Regions from separate parts of the Brevibacterium sp. FAM 27836 genome, predicted to be linked through region 3. Evidence: riboswitches for the same ligand, from Rfam matches in the RefSeq annotation. Region 3 holds a riboswitch; each other region holds the start of a gene.
The links. A riboswitch is a leader RNA that binds a small molecule or an ion and turns the genes downstream of it on or off. The one in region 3 is predicted to bind thiamine pyrophosphate.
Positions count from the first base shown of each region.

Region 1 (3,482 bases), 1.4 Mb from region 3:
CAAACCTCAGCCTGCTGGGATCAGCTCACCCCGCTCCTGCCAGACGCCTATCGGGTCATCGCCCCCGATCTGCGCAGCTACGGGCTCAGCGACAAGCCCCAGGGCGGGTACTCCAAACGTCGCATGGCTGCCGACATCGTGGAACTTCTCGACGCACTCGACGTCGAACGTTCCCATGTGGTCGGCCACGACCGTGGGGCACGAGTAGCGCACAGGTTCGCGCTCGACCAGGCTGACCGGATCAGGACGCTCGCGGTCTTGGATGTCGTGCCCACGCATGCGATGTTCCAATCCGATACCGCGACGGCGGCCGGATTTTTCCACTGGCTCTTCCATATGCAGCACGACCTCCCCGAGGCAATGACATCTGGTCGGGAAGAAGAGTATCTTCGCTATTTATTCCATCGATGGACACTGCGGCGCGACCGTCTCGAACCGATGATCGGTCACTACATCGAGTCCTTCAAGCAACCGGGCGCAATGCATGCGGGATTCGAGGACTACCGAGCGACCTGGGAAGACCTCGATCACGATGAACACGACCATCAGGTGGGGTACCGGGTCACCGTTCCCACGTTGGCCCTTTGGGGAGATCACGGGCTCGCGGCCCAAGCTCCAGTGCTGAGTAAGTGGAGAGACTACGTCGAAGAAACCCGAGATAGCACGTCTCTCCTTGAAGGTGGCATCATCGAGAACTGCGGGCATTTCGTACCGGAAGAACGCCCTGAATCTCTCGCTATGCGACTGCGAGACTTCTGGGATCGTCACGAAACGATCAACTGACAGAACCCGCATTGTGTCGCACTGCATCTACCAGGAACCCCGTGCGGTTCCAAAAGTAGTTGTCCTCTTTCCGTCGTTCGGTATCATTCAAACGTATTGAGATAGTTCAAGAGCTTTGCGCGAGCCGGAAGGCAGTCTCGGCAACTTCGCGCACATCAAGACTGAGTGCAAGGTCTCCGTGTTCGAGGTCTTCGATTGAAAACCAGCGTGCTTCCAGCGCGTCATCAGCTGCCACGGGTACCCCGGTTCGCCAGTCGCACCGCACCGCGACGAGGACGAAGTGCTGGAGGAGGGTGCCGGAGTCGTCGTGATGGAAGGCATCGACAGCGGTGAACACCTCGCGTGCCTCACCGTGCACGCCGGTTTCCTCATGCAACTCGCGTAGGGCGGCTTGCTGAATTGTTTCGCCGGTTTCGATTTTCCCCCCAGGGAAGCCCCACCGCCCGACATCTGGCGGGTTCGCGCGACGCACCAGCAGCACGTCGCCGCCACGGATGACTGCTGCGATCGTCGCGACGATCGGACGGGACGGAGAGGTGGAAGCACTCACTTGGACATTCCTTCGCTAGTTCGAACTAGAGCAGGTTCGACGGGTGTGATCTCAGCCGCAGATCCCGTGCAGCACCCCGTGTCACGTCACACCAGTCTACCGAGGATTTGTGCTGCTCATCGGTCGCTGGCTCTTTGCGAGGGAACGTTTATCCGAGGTCTTGCGTTCACTCCCGCCGCTTTTTTCGTGTACTGACGGAGGTGCGGGTTCCGTGCAGCAGGAGTGGAGGGCGCCGATGCCGCCGGCCGATCTCACCCGGAGCCCCTCAGAGGCTGGTAGTCCTCAGCGTCTCCGTGCTCCTGCCGACCGCATGGTTTTGTACCAGGATGGGGCCGTGGTCGGCTGCCCGTGTTGGTATTTGATCTTTCTATATGGTCCCTGACACCGTGGGCTGCACCGATCTGGTTCAGTGTCGGCGAATCACCGTCGACAGCCCCCGCCAGGATCTGCCGTGCTCCTGACCATCGGCGGCCCTAGCGTTCCACGGGAGTGCTCCCAGTTGTGGCCGAATGCGTTAGGGTAGTGGGCAGTGACACGGGGTGCCGCACCCAGCGGCTGAGATCACACCCGTCGAACCTGATCCAGTTCGTACTGGCGAAGGGAATGTCCGGATGACTTCAGCGCGTTCGAGATACCGATCCAGGTGTCCGCTTTCGGCGTGCCGTCATGGTGATCGACTTTCTTTCGCAGTGGAAGAAAGCGAGAGTTCATGTCTGTCTCATCATCCGCGGTTCTGCTCGGTGAGCTGAGGGCGCAGACCCCGTTGGTGCAGTGCATCACTAACTCGGTGGTCACGAACTTCACCGCGAACACCTTGCTGGCCATCGGCGCGGCACCGGCGATGGTCGACATCGTCGGCGAGGCCGGACCGTTCGCCCGTGTCGCCGGGGGCCTGTTGGTGAATCTGGGAACGCCGATCCCGGAGCAGCGTGCGGCGTCCGAGGAAGCGGTCGCCGTGGCGAACGATGCGGGCACGCCGTGGGTGCTCGATCCGGTCGCGATCGGGTCGCTGCCCATCCGGACAGCTCTCGCCGAGAAGCTCGCCGCCCAGCACCCGTTCGCGATCCGGGGCAACGCCTCCGAGATCCTCGCGCTCGCGGGGGCCGGAACGGGTGGCAAGGGCGTCGAAAGTGCGGATGAGACCGAGGCGGCCGCACCGATCGCGATGCGGTTGGCGAGAGACCTGCGCACAGTCGTGGCGGTGTCTGGGCCGGTGGATCTGGTCACCGACGGTGAGCGCATCCTCCGGGTTTCAAACGGCGATCTGCCGCTGACGAAGATCACCGGCGGTGGGTGCGCGCTGGGTGCGCTGATCGCGGCATTCGCTGCCATCCGTGGTGAGTTCTCACCGGTCGAGGCGGTGGCTGCTGCGCATGTCGTGTACGGGATCGCCGCTGAGCGGGCCGCTGCAGAGACGGCGGGGCCCGGGTCGTTCGCTGCCCGTCTGCTCGACGCGCTGTACGCGATCAGCGCAGCGGAGGTGAGCGCGTCGGAGCAGGTGCGCGCCGAGACGGCGCCGGGCGGTGGGGCGTGAACCTCGGCATCTACCTGGTGACCGATCGTGCGCTCTGCGGTGAACGGGGCGTGGCGGAGACCGTGCGGGCAGCCGTCGATGGCGGGGTGCGCACCGTACAGCTGCGCGACAAGCATGCCGGCTTCGATGCACATCTGCGTGAGCTCGAACGTCTGGCGGAAGCGATCCAGGGCCGCGCGCTGCTGCTGGTCAACGACCGGCTCGATGTCGCGATAGCAGCGAGAGAACGCGGCATCCCGGTCGACGGGGTGCATCTTGGGCAGGGTGACCCCGCCGTGCGATCGGCGCGCGACGAGTTCGGCCCCGATGCCGTGATCGGCCTGACAGCGAACAGTGACGAGCACCTCGCAGCGGTGACGCATTTACCCGAAGGCACTGTGGACTACCTCGGCATCGGCGTGATCCGCCCCACGGCCACCAAGCCGGACCATCCTCCGGCGCTGGGGTTCGACGGCTTTCGACGCCTGGCGGCCGCGGCGTCGGTGCCCTCGGTCGCGATCGGCGGCATCGGTATAGACGATATCGCCCGGCTGCGCGACGACGGCGCCGCAGGGGCTGCCATCGTCTCCGCGATCTGCGCCGCCGAAGACCCCAAGGCGACCGCGCGCCGATTCG
Region 1 covers NZ_CP195711.1:3,044,470-3,047,951, forward strand. The annotation lists gene ACSE4D_RS13620 (alpha/beta fold hydrolase) at 1-783, shown strand, start outside; gene ACSE4D_RS13625 (NUDIX hydrolase) at 890-1,333, opposite strand; TPP riboswitch at 1,324-1,422, opposite strand; TPP riboswitch at 1,859-1,954, shown strand; gene thiM (hydroxyethylthiazole kinase) at 2,043-2,867, shown strand; gene thiE (thiamine phosphate synthase) at 2,864-3,482, shown strand, end outside.
Region 1: another riboswitch for thiamine pyrophosphate. It lies ahead of ACSE4D_RS13625 (NUDIX hydrolase); the one in region 3 lies ahead of thiO (glycine oxidase ThiO).

Region 2 (3,482 bases), 1.1 Mb from region 3:
CCGAGGCAGTCCCCGGGTTCCGCGTGTTCGGATCCCACACGGATTCCCCGGCCTTCAAACTCAAACCCGGGGACGAATACACCGCCGAGGGCATGCGCCAGGTCGGAGTGGAGATCTACGGCGGTCCGCTGCTGAATTCCTGGCTCGACCGGGAACTCGCGTTCGCCGGTCGCCTCAGCCTCGCCGACGGCCGGGTCGTGCTCGCCCGCACCGGTCCGATCGCGCGCATTCCGCAGCTGGCAATCCACCTCGACCGGCAGGTCAATGACGGTCTGGCCTTGGACAAGCAGCGTCACACCGCTCCCGTGATCGGCTTGGCCGATCTCGCCGAGGCCGACGTCATCGAACTGCTCGCCGCTTCCGCCGAGGTCGATCCCGAGGCGGTGGTCGGTCACGACGTGTACACCGTCCCCACCCAGGAGCCGGCGCTTTTCGGTGCACGTGAGGAGTTCTTCGCCTCGCCGAGGTTGGACAACCTTCTGTCCGTCCATGCCGGGGTCACTGCACTGACGAGTCTCGACGCCGACTCGGTCGAAGGCATTGCGCTCTTCGCCGCCTTCGACCACGAGGAGATCGGGTCGAACTCACGCTCCGGTGCGTGCGGACCGTTCCTCGCCGATGTCACCGAACGCATCATCGCCTCTCTGCTGCCGGACTCGACGCGCAGCGACTATCTGGCGTCGCTGGCGGCATCGGTGTGCGTGTCATCGGACGCCGGGCATGCCGCTCACCCGAACTATCCGGAACGCCATGATCCGCATGTGCGTCCCCGCCTCGGCGGCGGTCCGCTGCTCAAACTCAACGCTCAGCAGCGGTACGCCACGGATGCTGTGGGCACCGCAGTGTGGTCGCGGGCGTGCACGGCCGCCGGCGTCGACTACCAAGACTTCGTGTCGAACAATGCGATGCCGTGCGGGTCGACAATCGGTCCGCTCACGGCGACACGCCTGGGCATGACGACCGTCGACGTGGGCCCGGCCCTGTATTCGATGCATTCGGCCCGCGAAATGGTCGCGGTCGCCGATGTCGTCGCCCTCGGCAGAGCCGCGACGACGTTCCTCCAAGGCTGATGCTCCTGCAGAACTGATGCGGCAGCGTCGTTTCGCTGGAGCTGTTGTCCTCCGTGGAGGCACCCTCCGTGGAAGCACCCCCGCCTCGGCGGGGTTTGTCCTCACCGCTGTCGACGTGATACGAATTGCACGACCCCACGGGAGCCCTGCAGAAGGGCTGAGATCGGACTGGATCGTCCGAGACCGTAGAACCTGATCCGGTTGATACCGGCGTAGGAAGCGAGGACTGCAGATGACTGCGTTCACCCCTGAAACACCTGTCCCTGCCACGGCTTCGGCCACCGTGCCCAATGCGAAGAACTCCACGAACGATTTCACGATCGAGCAGTATCCGACGCATTCTCCGGCGTGGCTCGAGGATGCCGAGCACGACATCCGCGTTCCCGTCACCCGCATCGAACTCGAGGACTCCGACGGACGGACCAACGCTCCCGTCCACGTCTACCGCACCGTCGGCCCTGGCAGCGTCCCCGAGGAAGGACTGCCGGCACTGCGGTTCCCCTGGATCGAGGGCCGCCTCGACACCGAAACCTACGCCGCCCGCGGACACCGCATCGCCGATGACGGTCGCGCTGCCGTGCGCCGCGGAGCGCCCTCACAGCAGTGGAGGGGTCGCAAACCGGTCCCACTCCGGGCCAAGCCCGGCCGGACCGTGACCCAGATGCACTACGCCCGGGAAGGCATCATCACCCCGGAGATGCGCTTCGTCGCCCTGCGCGAGCAGTGCGATGTCGAGCTCGTCCGCTCGGAGCTCGCCGCCGGCCGCGCGATCATCCCGAACAACATCAACCATCCCGAGTCCGAACCGATGATCATCGGCAAGGCCTTCCTTGTGAAAATCAACGCGAACATCGGCAATTCCGCGGTCACCAGCTCCATCGCCGAGGAGGTGCAGAAGCTGCGATGGGCCGCGAAGTGGGGTGCCGACACCCTCATGGACCTCTCGACCGGAAACGACATCCACACCACCCGAGAGTGGATCATCCGCAACTCCCCCATCCCCATCGGCACCGTCCCGATCTACCAGGCCCTGGAGAAGGTCGACGGCGAGGCGAACGCTCTGACCTGGGAGATCTATCGGGACACCGTCATTGAGCAGTGCGAGCAGGGCGTGGACTACATGACCGTCCATGCCGGCGTGCTGCTGCGCTACGTGCCGCTCACGGCCAACAGGGTCACCGGGATGGTCTCCCGCGGAGGCTCCATCATGGCTGGCTGGTGCTTAGCCCACCATGAGGAGAACTTCCTCTACACCCACTTCGACGAACTCTGCGAGATCTTCGCCCGCTACGACGTCGCGTTCTCACTCGGCGACGGGCTGCGGCCGGGCTCGATCGCCGATGCCAACGACGCCGCCCAGTTCGCCGAGCTCGACACCCTCGCCGAACTCACCGAACGCGCGTGGGCCCACGACGTCCAGGTCATGGTCGAAGGCCCTGGGCACATTCCGCTCCACCTGGTGCGCGAGAACGTCGAACGCCAGCAGAAGCTCTGCCACGGCGCCCCCTTCTACACCTTGGGTCCGCTCGTGACTGACATCGCACCCGGCTACGATCACATCACTTCGGCGATCGGGGCGACCGAAATCGCCCGCTACGGCACGGCGATGCTCTGCTACGTCACCCCGAAGGAGCACCTCGGCCTGCCCGACCGCGACGACGTCAAGACCGGGGTCATCACCTACAAGATCGCCGCTCACGCCGCCGATGTTGCGAAGGGCCACCCAGGCGCGACTGCCAGAGACGATGCACTGTCGAAGGCACGGTTCGAGTTCCGGTGGCGCGATCAGTTCGCCCTCGGCCTCGATCCGGAGACCGCCGAGGCGTTCCACGACGAGACGCTGCCGGCGGAACCGGCGAAGACCGCCCACTTCTGTTCGATGTGCGGGCCGAAGTTCTGCTCGATGCGCATCTCCCAGGACATCCGTGACACCTACGGCAGTGCCGAGGCGCAGGCCGCGCTGGCAGGCATGCGGGAGAAGAGCCGCGAGTTCCTCGCTGCGGGCGGCACGGTGTATCTTCCCGAGCCGACTGTCGGCCCCCGGGCGCGGGTTCGGTAGGTTGGTTCCATGGGAGAGCTTCAGCGTGCTTTCGACGCGCACCTGCATATCATCGACCCGGATCATCCGCTGATCGAGAACAACGGCTATCTGCCGGACCCGTTCACGGTCGCCGACTACCGATCCCGCCTGCAGAGCCTGGCGGAGGTCGGAGTCGAGGTCGCCGGCGGTGCTGTGGTCTCCGGTTCGTTCCAGGGCTTCGATCAGGGGTATCTCCTCGCCGCGCTGCGCGAACTCGGCCCGAACCATGTCGGCGTCACCCAGCTGCCGGCTGAGACCAGCGACGATCAGATCCGTGCCCTCGACGTCGCCGGCGTCAGGGCGCTGCGCTTCAACATCGCCCGTGGCGGTTC
Region 2 covers NZ_CP195711.1:1,316,675-1,320,156, forward strand. The annotation lists gene ACSE4D_RS06040 (M18 family aminopeptidase) at 1-1,070, shown strand, start outside; TPP riboswitch at 1,199-1,307, shown strand; gene thiC (phosphomethylpyrimidine synthase ThiC) at 1,303-3,129, shown strand; gene ACSE4D_RS06050 (amidohydrolase family protein) at 3,139-3,482, shown strand, end outside.
Region 2: another riboswitch for thiamine pyrophosphate. It lies ahead of thiC (phosphomethylpyrimidine synthase ThiC); the one in region 3 lies ahead of thiO (glycine oxidase ThiO).

Region 3 (3,482 bases):
CCAATTCGTCTCAAGTGCCTCCCGGGCCAGCTGCGCCGTGAGCACAGCATCCCGGGCGGTATAGCATCCGGCCGTGTTCGGCAGGATGCGGATGCCCAAGCGGTCGAGCAGCTTGAATACCGAATCACGTGACTGCGCATCGAAGCGACGCATCGCCACAGTCGTCAGTTCCGTCCCCGACGCCTGCAGAGCGGCATCGAGGATGCTCAGCGAGCTCGCCCCTCCGGTGCCCATGACGAGCCGGGAGGTCATGTCCACACCATCGATCGTCCAGGTCATCTCAGCCTCCCTGCACCGCGGTGACGATGTCGACGGTGTGCCCGTCGGACAGAGTGAAGTCGGACCACATGCCGCGACGGATGACCTCGCCGTCGACGGCCACGGCGATGCCCAGTCGTCCTCCGTCGGCCGGGGTTCCGTCGCTGTGCAGCTGCCGTCCGGTGACCTCGGCGACGAGGTCGAGCGCCGAGGATGTGGTGAGCTCACGGCGTTCCCCGTTGAGAACGATGGACGGTGAATGGGCAGCTCGGGGTGTCGATGCGGATCGGGTCATATCGGGCTCCTCTTCGAAGTGATGATGGTCGGGGCTGAACAGGTGGCGGGTGAACACGGCATCAGGCATTCGACACCGGCGCCGCCTCGGAGAAACGATGTGGGGAGACGGAATCGAGGGCACCGTCGGGCAACCAGTCCGGGGAGATCCCGAGGGCGAGCTCGGCCCCCAACCGTCCGCCGAGAGGGGCGAGCAGAATTCCGTGACGGAAGTACCCGGTGCTCACGACACAGCCGTCGTCGGCACGGCCGATGAACGGCAGATCGTCGGGGGAGCCGGGGCGGGCCCGAGTCGTGACCTCGGTGATGTCACAGTCGAGGATGCCGGGGACGAGGCGCTGACCGTCCTGGAGCAGACGGTGCACAGCCCCGGCAGATGTGGCGGCCCGACCGTCCTCACGGGAACTGGCCCCGAGCACGATCTCACCGTCCGGACGCGGAACGAGGTAGACGGCCCGACCGTTGACCAAACCACGGATGGTGCGAGTGAGCAGGGGAGTGTGCTCGGCCTGGGCCCGTAACCGGAGCACATCACCCCACACCTGTCGCACGGGCAGGACCGGAGCACCGGTGATCGATGCGCTGCCGGTGCTCAGCACCACCTGGTCGGCCTCGAGACTGCGCCCGTCGGCCAGTCTGACTCCGATGGTCGTGTCGCCACGGCGAACCACCTCGGTGACTGTTTCTCGGACAAGCGTCTCCGTGGTCATCGACAGCAGCGCCGCGCTCAGTCGCCGGGGATCGACCGACCAGTCGTCGGGGATGTCCACGGCGCCGATGATCGAGGGGGCCAGAGAGGGCTCGACCGCCCGGGCCTTCGACCCGGAGATGAGTTCGGTGGTGAACCCGGCTGCCGACTGGGCCCCGCGCAGTTCCCGCAGGGTCTGCAGATCGGCCCGGTCGCCGGCGCACACGAGAGTCCCGGTGGAATTGAGCCCCAGCTCGGCTCCCGTTGCGCTCGCCACCTCGGCAGTGAACCCGGGGTACAACTCACCGGATGATCGCATCAGCGGATACAGGGGAGTCTGACCCCACACCACTTCGGCGGCCGGGGCGATCATCCCCGCCGCGGCATGGGAGGCTCCCTGGGCGGGGGCGGGATCGATGATGGTGACGACTGCACCGAGGCGGCGCAGATGCCAAGCCGTGGCCAGGCCGATGATTCCGGCGCCGACGACGATGACGTGCATGGATTCTCCCTCCGGCGGCATAACCCGCATCAGGTCTGACGGTCGGCTCTTACGCCCTCTCAGCCTCGTTGGGAGGCTCCCGCGAACTCCTCTACTCTATGACCATGACCACAGATATTCCACCGCGCACCGAAAGGCCCGGAACACTGCGGGCCCGACGGGAAGCCCAGTTGGCAGATTCCACGCTCTACCTGTGCACCGATGCCAGAGGCGACGAAGGGGATCTGCCCGACTTCCTTCGGGCCGCCTATGCCGGGGGAGTCGACATCATCCAACTTCGCGACAAGACCCTTGAGGCCAAAGCCGAGATCGCCGCCCTCGAAGTGCTGCGCGACATCGCCGCCGAACACGGAAAATTCTTCTCCGTCAACGACCGCGCCGATGTCGCACTCCTCACCGGAGCCGACGTCTTCCATGTCGGACAGGGTGACCTCACCAGCGCCCAGGCCCGCACCGTCCTCGGCCCCGACGTCATCCTCGGCCGCTCCACCCATTCCCTGGACCAGGCGCTCGCCGCCGAGGCGGATCCGGAGGTCGACTACTTCTGCGTCGGACCGGTGTGGGAGACGCCGACGAAACCCGGCCGACCGGCCGTGGGCAGGTCTCTGCTCACCGAGGTGGCCGCCTCGGTGAGCACACCCTGGTTCGCCATCGGCGGGATCGCGGCAGGACCGCGGCTGACGGCGATCCGGCAAGCGGGCGCGAACCGGGCGGTGGTCGTGCGTGCGATAACCTCGGCAGACGACCCCGCTGCGGCCGCACGGGAACTCAAGGAGGCGCTGGAATGACCGAGACGACGAATGCCCGACCCGACGGACCCGCGATCCTCATCGCCGGGGCCGGAGCCACCGGTGGGGCTTTCGGGTCCTACCTGCTCGAGGCCGGCCGCGACGTCACCTTCCTCCTCCGCGAGGCCAAGGCGGAGCGGATCCGCGCCGCCGGACTGAGCTTCGTCTCACCCGACGCAGACCGGACGAATTCCGTGAATGTGCTCACCGCGGCCGAACTCCACGAGGCTCCGCGTGCGTTCGACCTCGTCATCATCGCGGTCAAAGCCAATGGACTCGACTCGGTGCTCACCGACATCCGCCCTGCCGTCGGTCCGGAGACGAAGATCATCCCCTTCCTCAACGGCATGGCGCAGATCGATCGGCTGGCGGAGGACTACCCGGGGCAGGTGCTCGGCGGGCTCGTCAAGATCGTGGGCACGATCAAGGACGATGCGGTCCATCAGCTCACCGACCTGTCCGTGATGACGATCGGCGACCTCGACGGGACGGCGGTGCCCGCCCCGATCACCGCGGCTCTCGACGTGCCCGGGTACCGGCTGCAGGTCATCGACGGCATCATCGACGGGCTGTGGGAGAAGTGGGCTTTCATCGCTGCCGCCGGCGTCGTCACCTGCCTCTTCCGGGCCCCGGTGGGCGCGATCATGAGCGCCGGCGGACGTGATCAGGTGCTGCAGATCATCGACGAGATCGAAGCCGTGGCGACCGCCGCCGGGCACCCGGTGTCGGAGAAGTCGCACGCCGTGACGGTGAAGATGCTCACCGAGGAGGGGTCGGCGTTCACCTCATCCCTCTACCGGGACGTCACTGCGGGTCTGGACAGCGAAGCCGAGCACATCCTCGGCGATCTGGCTACGAAGGCCGCCGGGCTGGGAGTCCGGACCCCGCTGCTCGACCTCACGCTTGTGCAGCTGCGTGCAGGTGCAGCCCGGAAGCAGCACTGACCTCGGCC
Region 3 covers NZ_CP195711.1:260,586-264,067, reverse strand. The annotation lists gene ACSE4D_RS01250 (thiazole synthase) at 1-279, opposite strand, end outside; gene thiS (sulfur carrier protein ThiS) at 281-622, opposite strand; gene thiO (glycine oxidase ThiO) at 615-1,742, opposite strand; TPP riboswitch at 1,732-1,835, opposite strand; gene thiE (thiamine phosphate synthase) at 1,847-2,530, shown strand; gene ACSE4D_RS01230 (2-dehydropantoate 2-reductase) at 2,527-3,474, shown strand; gene ACSE4D_RS01225 (histone deacetylase) at 3,428-3,482, opposite strand, start outside.

Region 4 (3,482 bases), 1.5 Mb from region 3:
ATCCGACGATGACATTGCGTCGGGCGTAGATGTGGGATGTGCTGTGGTCATGGCGAGGCTCCTTTGCCGTTGTCTGCCGATCGCAACTTGTATCAAACAAGTTGGTGAAGTGATGATCCCACGCCTGATTTCATCATGCAAGTATCAAGGTAGAATCATTCTCATGCTGGGCAGAACGTATGACAACGAAGTGTGTTCCATTGCGCGCTCGCTCGAGATCGTCGGCGAACGGTGGAGCCTGCTGATCATCAGGAATGCGCTGTTCGCGGGAGTCACCCGCTTCGGTGACTTCCAGAAACGGCTCGGAGTGGCGACCAATGTGCTCACGACCAGGCTCGATGGCTTCGTCGAGGCGGGGATCATGTCCCGGGACTCGGGGTCCGGCGGGGTCGAATACCATCTCACCGACAAGGGGCGTGATCTGCGCGGAGTGCTCATCGCGTTCACCGACTGGGGCGATCGTTGGCAAGCCCCTGCCGGGCGGCCGATCATCTACCGGCACGATGACTGCTCGGGTGAGGTGCATAGTTCGATCCGCTGCGATGCCTGTGGTGAGGAACCTGACGCCGTCACCGCCTCGAAGGGTCCGGGCATGCCGGAGGAGAAGTGGTCGCACCGAACTGACTGACACAGGCACCCGATACGAATGGGTGCTGGCAGGTGCCGGGGTGGAGCTGAGGGGTCGCCCGTGTCCGACGGGGCTGATAGAGTCGAAGCCAATGACATGGGGTGCCTCATGACGTTCCGCTCGGGCCGAGAAGTCCACGCGGAGTTCGGCGAGGCTGAGAGAACACCCATCGAACCTGATCTGGGCCATACTAGCGAAGGGATCGTCATGGTTGACTTCGACCTGCGTTCTGCCAATGCGCGACTGCGTGCAAGCAATCCACTCATCCAATGCATCACGAACACCGTCGTGCAGCAATTCAGCGCCAACGTGCTCCTGGCCATCGGTGCCTCCCCGGCGATGCTCGACCACGAAGCCGACGCCGGGCAGTTCGCCGGCATCGCCAGCGGCGTCCTCATCAACTTCGGCACCGCCTCGAACCACCAGCTGCTCGCCGCCGATGCCGCCATCGACGTCGCCAACGCGGCCAGCAAGCCCTGGGTCCTCGATCCGGTGAGCGTCGGGGCCGTCGACTTCCGCACTTCCCGCATCCGTCGTGCCGCCGCCGACCACCCGACCGCCATCCGCGGCAATGCCTCCGAGATCGCCGCGCTGGCCGGAGTCGGCCTCGGCGGACGCGGAGTCGACTCCACCGATGACGTCGATGCGGTCCTTCCCGCCGCCGCGAAGCTGGCCCGAGAAACCGGGGCGATCGTCGCAGTCTCCGGACCCACGGACGCGATCGTCGCCCACATCGACGGCGCCGACCATGTCGCCCGCATCGCCGGCGGCCACGAATACATGCCGCTGGTCATCGGCACCGGCTGCTCGCTCGGAGCCGTCACCGCCGCCTACCTCGCCGCCGCCCGCGGTGGACTCGCCGATCCCGACGCCGACGCCTCGGCGGTGAACGCATCGGAACACACCACGAGCGGTGAGGCCGCCTCGGCGAGGTTCGAAGCCGTCGTCGCCGCCCACGCCCACTTCGCGGTCGCCGGCGAAGACGCCGCCGAGGGAGCCAAAGGACCGGGCAGCTACTCGGTGAACTTCCTCGACGCACTCCACAGCGTCGACGGCGACCGGCTCGCACATGCCAGGGTCAGCCTCGACGCACTCGCCGCGGACGAAGGCGCGCGGGCATGACCGCCGGATCCGCGCACATCACCGACGATCTGTGCAACGCGGCTGACACCGACCGCTTCGTCGGCATCGACACCCGCCTCTACCTCGTCACCGACTCCGCCCAGTGTGAGGCGGCCGGTCGCACCGTTGCCGAGACGGTCCAGGCCGCGGTCTCCGGGGGAGTCGGCATCGTCCAGGTCCGCGACAAAGACATCGATGACGGCGAGTTCTACTCGCTCGCCCGTCAGGTCATCGCCGCCGTCGACACCGCCACCCGCGGCACCGACCGCATCGTGCCCGTCGTCCTCAACGATCGCGTCGAGGTGGCCCGCCGCCTCATCGACGAGGGCGAGACCATCCACATCCACGTCGGCCAGACCGACACCACCGTCACCGAGGTGCGCGCCGCTGTGGGGGAGGCGCCGCTCATCGGTCTCTCGGCCGCCACCAGCGCCGAATTCGCCGCCGCCCGGGCCACCGGCGTCGTCGACCTCGTCGGCATCGGTCCGGTCTATGACACCACGACGAAGGCCGACGCACCCGACGGCATCGGACCCGACCGCCTCGGCGAACTGGTCGCAGAGGCCGGCATCCCCGCCGTGGCGATCGGCGGAATCACCGCCGACCGAGCTCCTGACCTGAGCGGACGCGGGCTGATCGGGATCTGCGTGGTCTCGGCGATCTGCCTGGCCGATGATCCGAAGGCCGCCGCCGAAGACCTGCTGTCTGCATTCGCGGGACGCGATCACGACGGCCGCGCGGACAGCGCAGGCAGCACCGCCGGCGGCCAGGCATGAGCACGCGCCCGCCGATCACCCTGACCATCGCCGGCACCGACCCCAGCGGGGGAGCCGGAGTCCACGCCGACCTCAAGACCTTCACCGCGCGCAAGACCCTGGGCACGAGCGTCATCACCGCCCTCCTCGCCCAGAACACGCACGGGGTGTCTCGGGTCTACCCGATCGACGATGACTTCGTCGCCGACCAGTTCGACTCCGTGCTCGAAGACATGCCCGTCGACGCCGCGAAGTCCGGGATGCTCGGCGGCCGATCCCTCGTCGACCTCGTCGTCGCCCGCGCCGCCGAAGGCCTGCTGGGCTTCTACACCGTCGATCCGGTAATGATCGCGACCTCGGGCCATCGCCTCCTCGAGTCTGACGCCGTCGACGCGGTCCGCACCCACCTGCTGCCCGTGGCCGACCTCATCACTCCCAACCTCCCCGAGGCGGCCCTGCTCCTGTCCGAGGACGAACCCGAAGCGCAGACCCCCGACCAGATGCGTGACCAGGCGCTTCGCCTGCTCGAACGTGGGCCCGGCGCCGTCCTCCTCAAGGGCGGGCACGGCAGCGACGGAGACGTCACCGACATCCTCGCCACCCGGGACGGTTCGGTCCGCGAGTTCACCCACCCCCGCGTGGCTACCGCGAACACGCACGGAACCGGGTGCACCCTCTCGGCCGCAATCACCGCCGAGGTGGCCGTCCTCGGCCGTGAACGCGCAGCATCGGCGAACGGGGGCGCGGGAGCGGCCGTGACCGGCACCCCCGAGATCGGGTCCGAGCTCCTCGGCGATGCTGTCAGCAATGCCCTGGATTTCCTCGCCCGGGCTCTCAGCTCGGCCGCGGGCTGGCAGGTCAGCCTCGACTCGGATGGGGCACACGGACCCGTCGACCATCAGGTCGACATCGTCCGCGGGCAGCCTTCCTGACCGACCGCTCACCGCACGGTCGGGCACCCCATCTGACCAACACGA
Region 4 covers NZ_CP195711.1:2,911,314-2,914,795, forward strand. The annotation lists gene ACSE4D_RS13025 (SRPBCC family protein) at 1-51, opposite strand, end outside; gene ACSE4D_RS13030 (winged helix-turn-helix transcriptional regulator) at 164-628, shown strand; TPP riboswitch at 716-848, shown strand; gene thiM (hydroxyethylthiazole kinase) at 836-1,750, shown strand; gene thiE (thiamine phosphate synthase) at 1,747-2,526, shown strand; gene thiD (bifunctional hydroxymethylpyrimidine kinase/phosphomethylpyrimidine kinase) at 2,523-3,437, shown strand.
Region 4: another riboswitch for thiamine pyrophosphate. It lies ahead of thiM (hydroxyethylthiazole kinase); the one in region 3 lies ahead of thiO (glycine oxidase ThiO).